Regions from separate parts of the Paenibacillus sp. FSL M7-1414 genome, predicted to be linked through region 1. Evidence: a T-box and tRNA genes for the amino acid it is inferred to sense, from the RefSeq annotation. Region 1 holds a T-box; the other holds one or more tRNA genes.
What was found. A T-box is a leader RNA that pairs with one kind of tRNA and senses whether it is charged. The one in region 1 lies ahead of MHH92_RS24015 (valine--tRNA ligase), so its partner is inferred to be a tRNA-Val.
Positions count from the first base shown of each region.

Region 2: it encodes a tRNA-Val, which carries the amino acid that the T-box ahead of MHH92_RS24015 (valine--tRNA ligase) is inferred to sense. The anticodon was not compared.

Region 1 is NZ_JBBOOS010000001.1:5,486,497-5,496,176, reverse strand. Features, by position in the region: gene cobA (uroporphyrinogen-III C-methyltransferase) at 1-910, shown strand, start outside; gene hemB (porphobilinogen synthase) at 1,013-2,014, shown strand; gene hemL (glutamate-1-semialdehyde 2,1-aminomutase) at 2,040-3,344, shown strand; gene MHH92_RS24025 (RluA family pseudouridine synthase) at 3,341-4,249, shown strand; gene MHH92_RS24020 (LysM peptidoglycan-binding domain-containing protein) at 4,616-6,199, shown strand; T-box leader at 6,355-6,636, shown strand; gene MHH92_RS24015 (valine--tRNA ligase) at 6,697-9,363, shown strand; gene MHH92_RS24010 (bifunctional folylpolyglutamate synthase/dihydrofolate synthase) at 9,442-9,680, shown strand, end outside.
Region 2 is NZ_JBBOOS010000001.1:4,676,897-4,686,576, reverse strand. Features, by position in the region: gene MHH92_RS20375 (manganese catalase family protein) at 1-871, opposite strand, end outside; gene MHH92_RS20370 (hypothetical protein) at 1,133-1,441, shown strand; gene MHH92_RS20365 (DUF3889 domain-containing protein) at 1,498-1,818, shown strand; gene MHH92_RS20360 (hypothetical protein) at 1,965-2,186, shown strand; gene MHH92_RS20355 (hypothetical protein) at 2,170-2,451, shown strand; gene MHH92_RS20350 (DUF3892 domain-containing protein) at 2,527-2,763, opposite strand; gene MHH92_RS20345 (GNAT family N-acetyltransferase) at 2,877-3,320, opposite strand; gene MHH92_RS20340 (hypothetical protein) at 3,559-3,816, opposite strand; tRNA gene MHH92_RS20335 (tRNA-Val) at 3,961-4,033, shown strand; gene MHH92_RS20330 (M1 family metallopeptidase) at 4,223-6,433, shown strand; gene MHH92_RS20325 (hypothetical protein) at 6,718-6,975, shown strand; gene MHH92_RS20320 (hypothetical protein) at 6,977-7,975, shown strand; gene MHH92_RS20315 (hypothetical protein) at 7,978-8,664, shown strand; gene MHH92_RS20310 (organic hydroperoxide resistance protein) at 9,079-9,498, shown strand.

The DNA.
Region 1 (9,680 bases):
GAAAGTGATCGCAGCCAATTTCCAACCACCAGCTGTTATTGTGGTGGGAGATGTCGTCAATCAGCGGGAACAGTTGAAATGGGCAGAAGCGCTGCCGCTGTTTGGCAAACGAATTCTGGTAACCCGTGCTCGCAGTCAGGCGAGTGAACTGGTGAATCGCATTGAGGAACTCGGCGGCGAACCGTATGAGTTTCCGGTCATTGAGACGGTTATGCCGTCCAGTGAATCTGCGCAGCAAAGTGTCAAAGACGCCTTCAGTGCTTTAAATACCTATGACTGGGTGTTTTTCACAAGTGTGAACGGCGTGGAGTTTTTCTTCCGCCATCTGGAACAGGAAGGCAAGGATATTCGTTCGATTCATCAAGCGAGAATTGCTGCCGTAGGACCTTCCACAGCAGATGCCTTGCGCAAACATGGCATCGTTGCAGAGGTTGTCAAAGGTCCTTTCCAGGCCGAAGGCATGCTTGAGGCTTTTGAAAGTGAGCTGAAGGAAGGCCAGAGAGTATTGCTTCCGCACGGTGATCTTGCACGTACATGGTTACGTGACCAGTTGAGAGAACGAGGAATTCAGGTCACCGAAGCCATCACCTACGATACGATCCTTGCTGGTGAGGATGATGATGAACTGCTCAAGCTGCTTGAAGAAGGTGGAATTCATGCGGTGACCTTTACAAGTTCATCGACGGTTACCAATTTCATGAGTATGTTGAAACGTATGGGATTGCAAGATCCACTGCCTTTATTGAAAGATGTGGAGGTTGCGTGCATCGGACCTGTTACAGCCAAGACGGCAGAAGCCGCTGGACTGAAGGTTACACTGATGGCAGAGGAAGCAACGATGGATAGCTTGATCACAGTGCTATGCGACTGGAAACGGACAGGTACCAAAGAAGGCGCTCTTCGAAATTAATACACATGTAATCATGTCAACATATGAAGCGTGCTGAATTCGATAGGATACCAGCGCGCTTCCCTTTTTGCTCTATTTAACTTTCAAGGAGGTTTTACTCGTATGAGTTTTCCAATTGTACGGCATCGCCGTTTACGTCAATCCACAGGTATTCGCAATATGGTCAGAGAGACCCATCTAACCGTGGACGACTTTATTCAACCGATCTATGTGACGTATGGAGAAAATGTGAAATCTGAAATTAAATCCATGCCTGGCGTATTCCGCTTCTCGCTGGATCGTCTTCAGGAGGAAGTAACGGAAATTGCCGAGCTGGGAATTCCAGCCGTGTTATTGTTCGGTATTCCCGAGACGAAGGACAGTGTGGGTTCATCTGGCTTCGCTGAAGATGGCATTGTGCAGGAAGCGACGAGATTGATCAAATCCTGGTACCCGGAACTGCTGGTTGTTGCGGATACTTGTCTGTGTGAATTCACGGATCACGGTCACTGCGGTATGGTACACACCGTGGAGATTGACGGCCACATCTGCGGAGATGTGTTAAATGATGAATCACTTGATCTACTCGTGCAAACGGCAGTGTCTCAAGCCAAAGCAGGAGCGGACATTATTGCACCATCCAACATGATGGATGGATTTGTACAAGCGATCCGCGCGGGGCTGGATGAGAATGGATTCAGTCATATTCCGATTATGTCTTACTCTGTTAAATATGCATCCGCATTCTATGGTCCATTCCGTGAAGCTGCGGATTCCACACCACAATTCGGAGACCGCAAGTCATATCAGATGGACCCGGCGAACGCACGTGAAGCCTTGCGTGAAGCAGAGACGGATGTGCTCGAAGGAGCGGACATGTTGATGGTAAAACCATCCCTTTCCTATCTTGATGTCATGCGTACGATTAAGGATCAATTTGATCTTCCGCTTGTTGCCTATAATGTAAGTGGCGAGTATGCCATGGTGAAGGCGGCGGCGATTCAAGGCTGGATCGATGAGAAAAAAGTTGCCATGGAAATCCTGCTCAGCATGAAACGCGCAGGTGCAGATATGATCATTACCTACTACGGAAAAGACGCTTCACGCTGGTTGGCTGAGAAATAAAATAATTACATTGAGGAGGATATTCATGACTGCACAACAAGGTAATCGTCGCAATGATGAGCGCTCACGCAGCGCGTTTGAGGAAGCGAAGCAGTACATACCCGGGGGTGTGAACAGCCCTGTACGCGCATTCAAATCGGTGGGACTTACTCCGATCTATGCAGAGCGCGGTGAAGGGTCCAAAATCTACGATATTGATGGCAATGTTTTTATTGACTATGTGGGATCGTGGGGCCCACTCATTATGGGACATGCACACCCTGACGTTGTAGAAGCTTTGCGTGAGACAGCCCTCAAAGGAACAAGCTTTGGTGCGCCTACCTTGCTGGAGACCGAGATGGCAAAACTGGTCTGTGAGCGTGTACCTTCTATCGATATCGTGCGGATGGTTAATTCCGGCACGGAAGCAACCATGAGTGCCATTCGACTGGCACGCGGGGTAACCGGACGCAGTAAAATTCTGAAGTTTGAAGGATCATATCATGGACATGCAGACAGCTTGCTGATCAAGGCTGGCTCAGGTGTTGCAACGCTGGGTCTGCCAGATAGTCCAGGCGTACCTGAAGGCGTAGCTGTGAATACCATTACGGTGCCTTATAACGATCTGGAGTCCGTGAGACTTGCTTTTGAACGTTATGGTGAAGAACTGGCCGCTGTTATTGTGGAGCCTGTGGCGGGTAACATGGGGGTTGTTCCTCCGGCTTCCGGTTTCCTTGAAGGCCTGCGCAGTTTGACGACCCAATATGGCAGCCTGCTTATTTTTGACGAAGTCATGACCGGTTTCCGCGTAGGGTTGAACTGTGCTCAGGGACGATATGGGGTTACACCTGACCTGACTTGTCTGGGTAAAGTTATCGGTGGCGGACTCCCGGTTGGTGCTTATGGTGGCCGTCGGGATCTGATGGAACAGATTGCTCCAACAGGACCGATCTATCAGGCAGGTACACTGAGTGGGAACCCGCTGGCTATGGCAGCAGGATATACCACGCTCAAATTATTAACACCAGAGGTCTATGACCGTCTGGAGACATTGTCTGCACGTCTGCAAGCCGGATTCGAGAAAAATGCAGCTGAGACGGGTATTGCGATAACCATTAACCGTGTGGGTTCCATGGTTTGTCCATTCTTCAGTGCCGTTCCAGTAACCAATTATGATATTGCCAAAGAAAGCAATCTGGATCAATTCCGTCGTTATTTTGCGGCCATGATTGATCAAGGTGTGAGTGTTGCGCCTTCGCAATACGAAGGTATGTTTGTCTCTGGTGTGCACACAGAGCAGGATATTGACGATACGATTGAGGCGAATCGTAAAGCTCTTCAATCGCTATGACCATCAAAAGTTGGAAACGCCGCGGGGAATGGCTTGAGCTGATGCCAGGGAAAGCCGTAACAGGCAGTTCGGACAAACCGATGGCCGCAGAGCAGTGGCTATTGTCTGAACTTCAGTTTCCGGAGAAACTGCTCCGTCAGTTAAAAGCAAACCAAGGAATACAACTTGCAGGGGACCGGCTTCGGCTGGCCCTTTTTGCGTCCCAGCCAATCGATGTTGAGCCACGCTGGGCTGATGTGGATGTATTGTATGAGGATGATTTCTGTCTGGTTATGCACAAACCGGCAGGCATGAAACTGCATCCAGATGGAAGCCTTGCCGATCAGGCCATCACGCTGGATCATGTGGTTGCCTCTTATTATGAAATGAACGGAATCCAGGCGAGCGTACGCCATGTTCATCGACTGGACGAGGATACAACCGGACCTGTCCTGTATGCCAAAAATGCTTTTGCCCTCGCCAAACTGGATGAAGCGATGCGTCGCAAAGAGATTGGCCGCCATTATGTAGCCATTGCAGGTGGACAAATCCCCCCTGAACTCCACAAAATTGATGCTCCGATTGGCAAGGATAGACATCACAAACAGCGCAGGCGTGTCTCGGAAGGTGGACAGGAAGCTGTTACTCATGTGGAGATCGTCGAAGTGTGGGAACGAGCAACCCTTGTACGATTAAAGCTGGATACAGGACGCACACACCAAATTCGTGTACACCTGAGTTACGCGGGACATCCGCTTATTGGTGATGCGTTGTATGGAGGTAGAGCGGATGCCATTGGACGACAAGCACTTCACGGAGAGATGCTTAAGTTTAGTCATCCGTTAACCGGAGCGATGATTGAAGTGAACGACCCTTGGCCGTCCGATTTCACACAATTGGCAGAGCGTGAGCGTCAAAATTATTAATACACTATATAAGTTCGACTAACTATTTACACGAGAACGGAGAGGACAGAAACAACCAGAAGAAGCAAAGCGTTCGCCTAAAAGCTTTCTGAAAGAAAACTGCTTCGGAAGCATAAGCTATCCCCGGATTTTCCCTTTATAAAAAGGAATGAAAAAAATCTGGGGATAACAGCGATCAGAAGGTTGTTCTGTCATTGGAGTGACAGTGTAAATAATCATGAGGTGAACATATATAGCAAGGTTTTTCAAAAGGTGGCATGCTCCCCTCATTCAAGGCATATAGATGGGGTAACGAAGGATTTGGACCATGGATCAGTCCCATGAGAAGGATCATGGTGAACATATGCCGAAAGGAGGACGCCACCTTTGTTGAATCAACCTTATGGTTTGCGGTTCGATATTTATGAGCGCGTTCATTTGTCTGAGGGAGTTCCTGCGATTGAGGAATTGGAGGAGATTGAACTATACCCGCGCATTCAAGTCATAGGGCAGGATGATCATGCCACATTAAGAGGGCATCTTTTACTTACAGGTGCGTACAGAGGAGAAAATGAGGCTTCAGAGGAGCTCAAACATTTCATTCCCGTGGAGATCACAGTGCCGCTGAACCGGGTCAGATCGATTGAGGATATTTCCATCGAGATCGAAAATTTTGACGTGGATCTGTTATCCAATCGCAGTCTGAACATTACAGGTGTATTGTCGCTGCGAGGTATCGAAGGTTTTCCTGTTGAAGAGCCACAAGTATGGTCAGCAGATGAGTTTACAGTTGTTCATTCACCTGATGTTCAGCAATCCAACCGTTCCGATGAAGCAGCACAGGCAGGTAGCGATCCCAACACATTTGCACAAGAGTACCTGCTCCAGCGGAGTGAGGAAGAGAGACTTGCGAATGCAGCAGAACTTGCATATGGTGCTCCGGAATTCGCTGACCTGTCCACAAGGGAAGAGACATTAAGGAATAGCGAAGAATGGCAGCAGGATTATGCGAATGCGTCATCCGCAGAGCCACTTCAATCTGAGGAGCTAAGTGCGGAGTACGCTAACGAAAACAGACAACCTGATGCAAATGAAGATCCCGCATCTCTGACAGCGAATGGAGATGAATTGGCATCTCATGAGCAATACAGCGAACCTTCTCCGATTTCGTCATTTATGGCTGAGACCGCAGATCGATTAGCTTCTTACCCTGAGTCAGAACCATTGCTGCCTCTGGAAGATGAGTCTTCGGGTTGGTCCGAGCCTTCCGTGGATGCATTGCCTGCGAACTCGAGAAGTGCAGATCAAGCAGTCTCAGAGCCTACTGCTCAATCATCTAATGAGTTGGCATCACCGGATGTACCGGACGCACCAGAGGTATGGCACTTCGAATCCGCGAGATCTGTACCTCAGCAGGAGAATCAGGCAGTTGCCGATGTCCCGGGCGAATCACAGGCGGAGAACTGGCAAGGTGTATTTGCTTCGTCCGAACCAGGCAACGCTGAGGAAGACCGGCCGTCTTTTGAAGCGACTGGGGTAGACGAGTTCGTACAGAACGAAGCATTTGTTCCTGAACCTGTGGCTGAGACGGAAGACAAGCCAGAGCTGAAGGTTGCTTTTGGCAGCAAAAAAGAATCCGCACCACGGCAAGAAGAGGGCGTAGGTATCTCTTCTTTGTTATCCTCCGGTAGAGCGGCACGCGATGCTGAAGTGGAGCGAGGCGATGAGGTTCCTGCGGGTGTGGTACAGGAAGAAACGTATCCAGCTGATGATGTGGAATGGAAGAACCTGTTCCTGGGAACGATCGTGGACCAGACCCCGTTCCGCAAGGTGAAACTTTGCATCGTTCAGCGAGAAGATACACTGGATGCTATTGCAGATCGATATCAATTGAGCACGAGGGAACTTCAGTTGTATAACCGATTATCTGAGCAGGTTGTGGAAGAAGGTCAGATATTGTACATCCCTTAATCCGTAGTTAAAGCCTTCGTTACGACCCGTGATCCCCTTGAGGATTGCGGGTTTTTGCATGATTCGTCCTAAACCTGCATTCCAGCGCTCTTTATCCGCTGTTGTCAGGTTGACTATCGCGCACGAGCAAGGTATGATGTGTGTAGGTTTTTTGAAGAACAACGTGGAACGGGAGTAGTAGACAGTATGACCTTTCAGAGAGTGGAATTGCAACGCTGTGAGATTCCGCAGGAACCAACTGATCGAAGTCGCCCGGGAGTTGCCTGTTTGAATACAAGGGATGAATGAGATCTATCGTCATTTATTTCTGAGGTAGGATGGGCCGGTAGCAGCCGTTATCTGCTTGAAGTGTCACGTCATGTACAGAGGGTGAAGTCTATCTTGCTGTAGGCGTGAAACAAAGGTGGTACCGCGAAAGCTAACCTTTCGTCCTTTGATGGATGAAAGGTTTTTTTGTTTTTTTTGGCGAAGATGATGAAGTAACGGAGGAATGACACATGTCTGAGGAAAAAAAATCAGCTGCAACAGAAATGCCGACCACTTACGATCCTAAGGCGGCAGAGGATAAATGGTACTCCACCTGGATGGAACGTGGATATTTCAAAGCCGGTCAACGTAAAGATGCCGAGCCGTATACGATTGTAATTCCACCCCCAAATGTGACCGGGATGCTGCACATTGGGCATGCGCTTGATTTTACACTGCAGGATATTCTGATCCGCACCAAACGGATGCAAGGTTATGACGCACTGTGGCTTCCGGGTTCCGACCATGCAGGTATTGCTACCCAAACCAAAGTGGAGCAGAAGCTGCGTGAAGAAGGTCTGACTCGTTATGATCTGGGACGTGAGAAGTTTCTGGAGAAGGTATGGGACTGGAAAGATCAATATGCCACTACCATTCGTCAGCAATGGGGCAAAATGGGATTGTCGCTTGATTACTCACGTGAACGTTTTACGCTGGATGAAGGTCTGTCCCAAGCGGTTCGTAAAGTATTTGTTCAACTGTATGAAAAAGGCCTTATTTACCGAGGCAAACGTATCATTAACTGGGACCCGGTGAACCGGACAGCTCTGTCCGACATTGAGGTTGAATATAAAGAGGTTCAGGGTCACCTGTACCATCTGCGGTACCCGCTCAAAGACGGAAGTGGCTACGTTACAGTGGCAACAACGCGTCCTGAAACGATGCTGGGTGATACAGCGGTTGCTGTTCATCCGAAGGATGAGCGTTATGCAGATATGATTGGTAAAGTACTTGTACTGCCTATCATTGGACGCGAAATTCCAATTATCGCTGATGATTATGTGGATAAAGAGTTTGGAAGTGGTGCAGTTAAAATCACGCCTGCGCATGATCCAAATGACTTTGAAGTAGGTCTTCGTCATGATCTGCCTCAGATTACAGTAATGGATGAGAGCGGCACAATGAATGCTGAGGCAGGCAAGTATCAGGGACTGGATCGCAGTGACTGCCGCAAGCAGATTGTTGCTGACTTGAAAGAGCAGGGCGTATTGATCAACATTGAGGATCACACGCATCAGGTTGGACACAGTGAACGTACCGGAGCTGTTGTTGAGCCGTATCTGTCTACACAGTGGTTCGTTGAGATGAAGCCACTTGCAGAGAGAGCGATTAAGAAACAACAGAGCGGCGAAGGGGTTAATTTTGTTCCAGATCGTTTTGAGAAAACCTATCTGAACTGGATCGAGAACGTTCGTGACTGGTGTATTTCCCGTCAACTGTGGTGGGGACATCGTATACCTGCTTGGTATGATGAAGAAACAGGTGAAATCATCGTATCTGCTGAAGATCCAACAACGCTGCCAGAGAATGCTGGACGCAAGCTTAGACAGGACGAAGACGTACTCGATACTTGGTTTAGCTCCGGCTTATGGCCATTCTCCACACTAGGCTGGCCGGAAGATACGGAAGACCTGAAACGTTATTATCCGACAAGTGTACTTGTGACAGGGTATGACATCATATATTTCTGGGTTGCACGTATGATTTTCACTGCACTGGAATTCACCGATGAGATTCCGTTCAAGGATGTGCTGATGCATGGTCTTGTTCGTGATGCAGATGGACGCAAAATGTCCAAATCACTGGGCAACGGTGTAGATCCGCTGGATGTGATTGAGAAATACGGCGCAGATGCAATGCGTTACATGATCTCAACCAGCAGCACGCCAGGTCAGGATCTGCGTTTCCGTTGGGAACGAGTGGAGCAGGCTCGTAACTTTGCCAACAAGATCTGGAATGCTTCGCGCTTTGCATTGATGAATCTGGAAGGATTCACCTATGAGGAACGTGACATTAGCGGAGAGCTTGGTACAGCGGATTATTGGATTTTGCACCGTCTGAACGAAACTTCCCGCGATATTACGCGTCTAATCGAAGCGTATGAATTTGGGGAAACGGGTCGAGTGTTGTATAACTTTATCTGGGATGACCTGTGTGACTGGTACATCGAGTTTGCTAAGCTGTCCTTCTATGGGGAAGATCCGGTTGCCAAGAAGAAAACACAATCCGTGCTTGCTTATGTGCTGGATCAGACCATGCGCCTGATTCATCCGTTTATGCCATACATCTCCGAAGAGATCTGGCAGCATCTGCCGCATGAAGGTGAGACCATTACGCTGGCATCATGGCCGGTATATGATCCTGCTCTGGAGAACCCAGAGGCTGTTGCCGAGATGAACCTGCTCATGGATACCATTCGTGCAGTGCGAAACATTCGTGCAGAAGTGAACGTGCCGATGAGCAAAAAGATCGAGCTGATGGTCAAAGCAAATAGTGCTGAGACGTCCAGCATCATTGCGCGTAACAGTCACTACATCAAACGTTTCTGTAATACGTCCGAGTTCGATAGTGGGCTGGATTTAAACTCACCGGATAAGGCAATGACTGCGATCATTACGGGGGCAGAACTATACTTGCCGCTCGCAGGTCTTATTGATATCGAGCAGGAAGTGGCTCGTTTGGAGAAAGAGTTGGAGAACCTTGAGGGCGAAGTTCTCCGTGTAGAGAAAAAACTGGCGAACGAAGGCTTTGTTGCCAAAGCTCCTGCCAAAGTTATTGAGGAAGAGCGCGCCAAGCAAGCAGATTATTCCGATAAACGGGATAAAGTGATTGCACGAATCAAGGAACTTAAAGGTTAATATATGTGGGTCGGATGGAGAGCCATTATGCCATCCGGCCGCTTTTTTCACTCAAACTCGGGACCGAAGGTGAATCAGATGACGGAATTAGACGGGACAGATGCAGCAGCTCCTTTACTTACGTACAACGAGGCCGTGGACTGGATCAATGGCCTTATTCCTTTTGGCATCCGACCTGGATTGGAACGAATCGAGAGTCTGATGTCCATGTTAGGCAATCCACACCAACGTCTCAAATTTATTCATGTCGCGGGAACGAACGGCAAAGGTTCGACTTGCGCTTTTTTGACGTCAGTGCTTCTTCAGGCTGGATATGA
Region 2 (9,680 bases), 810 kb from region 1:
GACGTGCAATCTCCTTAAAGTCTTCTTGTGAGATGCCCGGTGCAAATTCTTCCTCGACCCCAGGGGCTTCTGGAATCGGGAATCCTTCAGGTATCCCTTGGATGACTTCAAGAGGTTGTCCATCTTCGGGGTGAGTTCCTTTCCAGATCTGGCCGATCGTATTGAAATCTTTATCACTATAGGTGTACAGCTTGGTGTGTACCCCTTTTTCTTCATATTTGCGAGCCTCGTTGAAGGCTTTGTTGTTCAGTGAAGGAATAGGAACCAGCTTGGTCACATTTACGCCAGTTGCAATCTCAAGTGCTTTTGCATATGCGACAACATGCACGCCGCCACGTACCAGCAGGAAACCAACCACTTCCCGCGCTGCCGGGTGATCCGTCATCTCATATACTTTCATTTTATGGGTACGAGCGCCACATTCTAGGAAGAAGTTATGCAGCAGATCCTCGACCAGGTTACCACTGTTGAAGACGTTTGCTCCCGTCCATGGATTACCCATAGAGTCAAAAGGCATTGCGCCTTGTGCACCTGCCAGGTAGTGATACGACAGACGAGCATCTTTCACGGAACCTAGCGGTGTATCGTCGGGTTCTTTGTACTCGGTTGAACCTCGGAGGCATTTGTTAATGCCATGAGACACGAGTTCAACATGACCCAATTCTTCGGCCGTAATGCTCATGACGAGGTCATAGAAGGGCTTCAGCTTTTCTTTGGATCGAAAATTAAATGATTGATAGAGGTAGTTGTTCAACGTTGACATTTCTCCGAATTTGCCGCCGAGTAATTCTTGTATAGCTGCCGCAGCATTCGGATCTGGCTTCTCGACATTGGGAATCTCAATCAGGATTTCATCCAAGCGTTTGAACATTCGGGTGTAACCTCCTCATATTGGTATTGCAGATCGTGTAGAGTTTCAGATCGTGGAGTCACTCTGTCATGGCCTATTACACGTCTATTGGGTTTTTTAAACAAAAAATCAACCAAATGGGACTTAAGCATCGCATAACGCATGCCCCAACTCTTCTCCCATTTGTTATTTCCAATACGGTCAAATTTATGTATAATCAAACATTCAAACGAGTCTTCACGTACAAGAGAAGAGAGTCATGAATCCATAAAGGAGTAAGAGATGAACAAGCGTTGGGTACAAATAGTTGGGATTGTAATGTTTCTAATGATTCAGATGTACATAAGCAGCGAGCCTGCCACAGCATATGACGTTACGAACGAGGTTCAGGTGGATGAACAAACTAGGCAAAGGCTTGAAAAGAAATACGGGTTGGAACGTCCTGAGGAGCCGAAGACACAACAACACTTTTTCTCGGGTGACTGGGGAATGAGTTTCCGGACGGAGCCTCCTGATTCGTTTGATCGGCTTGTTCATGTGGTTCCTTTTTCCCTACGGCCACTGGCCTGGATCTTTCGTTTATTCGTGTAAAATGAAACCCGGACGGGCAATATAACAGAAACATATTGTCCCAAGGAGTGAGTGAAATGAGAATGCTCATCGTTACCGTCATGTCGGTAGTCCTGAGTTTAGCCGGAATTACATCAGGCACAGGCGCCGCCATCCCTGATTATGCGAAGTGGGGAATTATTGCGGTCAAAGAAACACAGACCAAGTATAATGTGGATATTTTGGACTATAAGCATATCGGTCGCACCTCTCTAACAGCAGATCAATCACGGGAACAGTTCAAGCTATGGGTTCGTGCGAAAGACGGCAAACAATTCGCAGTCTATGTAAATGTTGATTTTAATCCATCTACACAGCAATTAAAGAAAGTACAATTTTCCGAATCGGATCGGCACTGATCCGTTATGAACCAGACTGCCTTAATCATTAAGGTGAAAGTCTGGTTTTTTTTATTTTACAAAATCCTTTTTTTACTATTGAATAAAGAACTTATGTTCGCATATAATATGAAATACAAACAAACGTTCTTATCGGAGGGATGATTATGCTAGGGAAATATATTGGCCAGATGGTGGAGCTTGTCTACATGGATCGTGCAGGGCAGATTACGCAGCGACAGATTCGAATTAACAGTGTACGTGGCGGGATGATTAGAGCATCAGCGGGAAAAGAAGGCTCACCCCGAACATTTCTGGAGCAAGGTATTCTGGCATGGCGTCCTGTTACCGATCTGAATGGGGAGGTAAAGTATGCTGAACGACTTTGAACGCAAGATTTTGCGTATTATGGTGAACTATGCAGGACAACGGCGCAGGGTGCCGCGTATGGATGAACTGGAGAACAAGACAGGACGAAGCAGAGCTTACATTCATGAGTCTTTGCTGGAGCTTGAACGCACCGGGCACATCGCCTGGGAGAACCGGTCTAATCTCGAAGGAATACAGATTTTACAGGCATGGGAACAGGTACAACAGCCGATTCGCAAAAGCCAACCTTCCGGTGATTCCGTAAAATATTTTACGGACTATTAATTCTAATAAGAAAACGCCAACCCGGATATCCGGATCGGCGCTTATTGTGTCACATGTACGACATGTGCATCTATTTTAGAAATGGGGAAGTTGGTCCAGGTTGTTGGTTGGGTCACCGTCGGCATCGCCGCGAATGTACATTTCGCCATCCTTGCCTTTAAATACATTCACACCGGCAATAGCGCCAGCCTGTACTTCTGCAAGTGCCTGCTGATAATCCAGTACGCGTCCTGCTGAAGTCTGAAAGGCTGTCAGGTCACCGTCACCATTTTTCTGTACGGCTGTGAAACTCTCGCGTGTCGTTTGATCCATGATGTCACACTCTCCTTATATGACGAGATAGGAATCTGCTTACCTGATTAGCCTATCCCAATTCATCGGAAGTATGCACCATATGCTAATAAAGACCTGCCAACGCGGAGGTTTTACAGGCTCTTTCTCATACGAACATGCAGAATATCTGCATCATAAAAAGGTTCTTCCGAAATCACTTCATAACCCAGTTTTTCATAGAATTTCTGTGCCTGACACTGCGCATCCAGTACAGAATAGGATAAGCCGAGTTCACGTGCCAGCTCCTCCATCGCGAGCAGAAGCACACGTCCATAACCAAATGAACGATGAGATTCAAGCACTGCGATTCGCTGCATTTTGGCCGTATCCTTGCTGTAATAGATCAGACGTCCTGTGGCTACAGCTTGGCCATCCGTACTTAACAATACATGATGCACATCCGGACTGATGACATCATATTGATCAATCTCAATCTCGGCAGGCACCTGTTGCTCAATAACAAAAACGTGATGGCGAATTCCCAGGGCTTGCTCCAGTTGTTCTTCTGTCGATACATAACTAATCTCAGCTGCCAATTCCATTCCTTCTTTCTGCTCTTGCGCGACATATCAGACTGAATTATACAAAAAAATGTTTTTCCTGTATAGTGAAGTCTGGAACATATTGGGAGAGGAGGGGGTAGTGATGGGCATGACAGGCATCATGGTAATTACATTGCTAATGTCGGCGGGAATGATTACTCTGTTGTATTACGTTACGAAGAAAGCATACTCACGCAAGTGGGATGAAGACGAGTAATTCACCTGTTAACCTTCACGGCAAGACTTCACTGCTTCCTCGCGGAGAATACACATCTTGAATTACAGATTTGGAGTATACGTCCAGCCAGACGGGCAGAGACTCACTATTTTCATTGGGCTGTTGTAATTGTTGGAATTGTACCGTATGTTCATCCTTCTCCAAGCCGCAACCAGTAACGGTTGTACTGAGAATCATAAGCCCAGCAAAGAGAAAGAAGCATTTGGTAAATGCATGTTTATTAGATTTTGACCGTTTTGTTATGTTTCTCATAGGGAATTCACCTCGTTGTAGAAATGGTAATCTTTCCTTTATTGTGCACCATTTCGGGTGAATTATAACCAAATAAATCATTGACAATGAACACGGTTACTTGATATGATACTGTTACTTGATTGGGAAACAATTATATATCATGATCTGTTAGCTCAGCTGGGAGAGCACTATCTTGACAGGGTAGGGGTCAGTGGTTCGAGCCCACTACAGATCATACATGAGAAGCCTTACATTGTAAGGCTTCTTTTCTTTTTTTTACATACAAACATGAATGCGATTTGCGATAGTTTCATTTTCTCTCTTCTTTTTTAAACAAAACTTAAATAAAACATAAATTCAGCGTAAGGTTCGTCTTCTATACTTGGTTCTGAGGTCAATATAGTACAGAAGAAGGAGAGAACTTATGAATTATTCAAGTCCATTTACATCAAAGTTAGCCAGAGTAGGGATCGCGGGTACACTGGCTTTAATACTGGCAACAAGCCCACTTGCCAACATGGGGGTTGTTGCCGCGGAAGCAGGCCCAGCACCTGTATCTACGAAGATATATAACACACAGAAAGACTCGATAGAGCAGACGCCGATTCAATACCAGATTCAGGCTCGATTAAATGAGAAGGACATGACGATCCAGGGGAGCGAGAAGGTAACGTACCGCAACACAAGCAAGGATGCACTCCAGCAGCTGGTTCTTCATACATATGCTGATGCAAACCTCTCCAAGTCTACACAGGCGAGCATGTACCAACAGCATAATGAGAAGATTAGTGAAGATCACCCGGAGAAGACAGCGGAGGACTTTCTGGGTGGCATCGATATTCAGGCTGTAAGCGCAGATAGCCAATCGCTGGACTTCCATAAGGAAAACCAAGCGTTGACCGTGCAGTTGAAGAAGCCCGTACAACCAGGTGAATCGGTATCATTCCAACTGGAGTTTCAGTTGAATATACCCTATGGCTCACAGCGAGTTTCCTACTACAAGGACATGATCAATGGTGCACACTGGTTCCCGGTGATGTCTGTATACGACGAGGTAAAGCATCAGTGGAACAAGGCACCGTATAGTCAAACATTTGAGAGCGATTATTACACCTCATCGGACTTTGAAGTTCAATTAAATGTTTCTGATGAGTATCAAGTAGCCATGCCGGGTACGATCACCACTCAAATCAGTACAGAACATGGTCGTAAAGTTGTTTCTGCTGTGGCCGAGAACACAAGGGAGTTTGTATTCTTTGCTAGCCCAAACCTTCAAGTGGAGAGTGTTACTCGTAACGGTCTGACGGTGGAATACTATTATTACAACGATGATCCATCCAAGAAAAAGATAGTTGACCGCTACATTAATCAGGCATTCAAGGTCATCGATTTCTATAGTGAGAAATATGGCAAGTATCCCTATCCAGAGTTCCGAATTGTCGAGACGTATGTACAAGGCGTTGCCGTGGAGTATGCGAGGCTCATCCAGATGGGACAGATTCAAAATGGTGCTGTTCCAGAAGAAGACACAACATTTGTTCATGAAATAGCGCATCAGTGGTTCCATGCATTGATTGGTAATAATTCGGAGACAGAATCCTTCCTGGATGAAGGCTTTGCTGATTTCTCCATGGTGTATTTTGCCGAGAAACAGGGAGACAAGCTAAATGGGTTCAGATCCATACAGTTTGATACTGCGCCCGTAGATATGGCGATTGCGTCAACAAACGATGAAGCTGGGGATTTGGCAAGTTTGGTATATTATCAGAAGGGGCGACAAGCGATCTATCAGCTTTACCGTTCCGTCGGTGAAGAGAAATTTGACGAGTTGATGAAGACATATTTCAAACGCTACGTGTACCAAAATGCAACGGTAGAGGGGCTGCTTCGAACCATTGAAGATGTGCTTGGTAAAGAAATACGTTCAGAAATGCAGATGGCCCTATATCAGCCTGATTTTGTCTTAAAGCCGGAATACCAATTATCACCGGAAGAGACCGCCGCCTATGTGCATGATGTCTTACAAGTGCAATATCAGACTGTCATGGGTATAATCCCCAATCTGCCTTATGAAGTGATGAATCGATTGATGGACAAAGCCCTTCAAGGCGAGGAATTAACCATTGTGCTCAGCGATCAGGTGAGTAAGCTTGCAACTAAACAGCAGGAAGATATGGTTAATCAGTTGACCGGATTCCTTGATATGACTGGTATGAAATACGACATTATAAGGGATCGCAAGGAATTGAAGCAAAAGATGAAAAAAAAGATCGGCAACAGCAACCTTATTGTCATTGGCAATGCCAAGTCAAACGGATTGGTGCAGGCTTTAAAACTTAACATTATTGATCGAACGAAACAGACGGGGTTTCCTTGGAAGAATACCATGAATCAACCTCTCGCCGCGGGTGCATATGTTATCAAACATCCCTATAACCAGAATCGATTGATGCTTCATTATTTCTGGAATGAGGATCATCTGAGTGATGAGGCATTTGAAGCTTTTAAGCTGAAAATACAGGAGTCTATCGGATTCACTAACGACTTTTACCAGTACTATGTATTGGATAACCAAGGCAAGGAGAAATCCAATAAAAAAGTTGTGAATCCCATATCTTCACTTTTTGCGGAGTAATAAGTAATAAGTAATTGGTTTTGCAGTTTCTTCCTCTAAACAGGTTAGCCAATTGTTATTGGTTAGCCTGTTTAGTCATTTTAACAAAAGCAAACCGATGGTTGCACAACTCACTCCCCTCCATAGAAAAGATATAACCTTCAAAAAGTCTAAAAGGGGATAAAATTTTATGTTGTTTTGCAAACCAGTCTTGGAATATTAGGCCTTAAAATGGGCATGATGCTTTAACAGAAAGGTAACTTCATGAATATACTTATCGTGAGAAAACAATAGGAGGGATTAATATGAAGGATCAACATTATCCGGGCATGCCATGGAAAGAGACAGTCACTGATCACAACGGTAAGGAAAGCAAAGGAATTAACAAAATGAAAGCGTATTCATATAATACAGGCATTCGCTCTATCATTCGTGTTATTCAGGGGCCGGCTGCGAATATGGGTAATGTTGTTGATCTCTCAAATCTACTAAAGGGCGCGACGGATTTAGTATACTTCTCTCCATTGGACATTGTCACCCTGAACGTTAAGGAGGTTGTGTAACATGTCAATGGTCGAAAAAAATATCCAGGCAGAACAGACTGCTACTGTCACAGCCAACAGTTTCACTTCACCTTATGATTATTGCGATGCAGAAACCAGACGGATGTACACGCCTCAATTTGATAAAAAAATGGACAATCCTATGTATACTGCTGCAATGGCGGGTCTGCAATCGATCTATTGGTTTCGGGCGATCAAGGTAAAGGGGCTTATCCCTGATGCAAAAGCAGATTATTATGCTACGTATTCTACCAACCATAATCACATCGGAGGAATTGGACTAGCCTACTCGAACAGCCCGACAGGACCATGGACCAAACACGGACAGGTGTATCTCGATACTGTGGTTGGGAATTCGACGGAAACTCCATTTGTGATCTGGAACGATGAAGAACAATTGTTCTTTATGTATTATCAACAAAACGGACTGGGGATCAATCAATCGACGGCACTTGCGACCTCTGTAGACATGATTAACTGGACAAGAGTGGGTTTGATTTTGGACAAACCTCCCGGGTTCCCAGGTGATGGTCATACCGGATATTTCTCGTGTTTCAGAAATGGTGGCAAATGGATCGGTTTCTCAGTGATGGGCGGTGGGGACTTTGGTCGTAAATGTATCTGGCATTCGCATGACGGACGTAGCTGGTTAGCTGATCCAAGACCATTAATGGGTGGGAATGATGCCACTTTAAGTGCAGGAGAAAACATTTCGAGACCCAATGCTGGTGTATTTATGTACAAAGGGAGCATGTGGTGGCTGGGTATGTTATCGGCTTATGCTTCCGGTGGGGTTACGACTGTAGCTCGGCCTGCCATTGCAAAGATCAGCGCAGACTTTCGTCAACTGCTGGACAAACCTACAGATATATATTTTCCGGCATTGACTTGGGAAACGACCAACATGCAATCCTTGATGGTGTCCGTTATGGACGGCGTAGTGTACGTGTATTACAATACCGATCATAATATCGGTGTAGCCTATTCGGTGGGGGTGTAGAGATGATTATACGTGATGCAGCGGGTCAGATCGTGCCCTTTGGAAAGGTCCACAAACAGCTTGTGGCCGATTTTCTTTACGGAACGTTACCGGATTGGGTGGAGGTGGTGGGCAACCCTACGTTTGAGCCTTTGCCCGACAGAGGAACCATAACCGTTACAACACCGACAACAGCAGGAGCCACGGCAGAGTTGAAAATGAAACATCTGATTGACAGCTCGAAAGTAACCGCAATTGCAATCACTTTGGAAGCGCTACAATTAAACGGGAACATTGGAATCTCAGTTCAGGTTGGCATTAAATCAAAGGATAGCAAGGCCGGAATCACCTTTTATCAAAATGTAAATCAGAAATATGGTATGGTCCGTGCCTATAAAGCAGATGGAACGTACACGGATTTTAATCAAAATATGGTGTTCTTCACCACACATGGCGTAGCAGGAGATGAAGCACAGAACCGTAAGAATCTCACTGTGCTGCTCTGTACAGGGTTACAGTTCTCAGCTGGGTTCGAGAGACCGTCCGTATGGCTTGGTGCGGATGATCAATATGGCGGTGTTGTTGCTGACCTTAGCGGTGGGTTGTTCCAACATGGAGAACTGCAATGTCTGTTAAAACTGACTACAAGTAAGGCCGAGGCTAAGTATTTCAAATGTGCACAGATGAAAGTGGATATCTGGAGTAATTAATCAAACTGGGAAGATGTCTGAAGATGAACAAGGTGCATGATTTGTATTGGAATGACGACGAGAATAGATAGATTATCTGGATGGATCAATAAAAAGACATACGTGCAGTAATTTGGTACCTAAACACAGACACTTTGAAAATGAAGTGCAGTGTTTGGGTACCATTTTTATTTAGAGAATGAAGTCAGGCCAAGTTTATTGGATACAAGCGAACAACTCAGGAAGTGCTCTGACTCTATGTTTGGGCTGTCCGGGGTTAGAGATGAATTATTCTCCAAACGTGTTTTAAACTATATTTTTTTATATCAACTATTTACATACACAATTTAATTGTGTACAATGTAATTGTAGGCGATATAAGAGAGATCAAAATTCAGTCAAAATAAATCTAATTAACTAAAGGAGTTTTCACAAATGAAAACATTATATGAAACAACAGTCATCAATACAGGCGGACGTCAAGGCATCGTACAATCCCCCGATAACGTGTTTATGTTGGATGTTGCTGCACCACCTGAACTCGGAGGACAAGTGACGACAGCTACCAATCCGGAGCAGTTGTTTGCAGCAGGGTATAGTGCTTGTTTTAACTCTGCACTGGAGTTTCAATTGAAGAAACACAAAGTTGAAATTGAAAGAAGTACCGTAGCTGCAACGGTAATGTTGGTGACGGACTCTGAGGATAACGGCGTGAAGCTTCAAGTAGATTTGGAAGTTAAAATTCTTGGTCTGGATGAGGAGACAGCACAGAAGTTTGTGAAACTTGCCCATGACTACTGCCCATATTCCAAAGGAATCAAAGGAAACGTGAATGTTAACGTGGAACTGGCGTAATCACTGATACTATTTGTTGTTGATAAGAAGCCTCCGAGTAATCGGAGGTTTTTTGGTGTTTTATGCAGAAAAATCAATTTCATACTCAATTATGGGTTATAATGGTAGTGAGTTTACACAAAACTGCTGAAAGGGGAATGTACTTATGATGGATTTTAGCAAACCACCCCATGGCTCTGAGA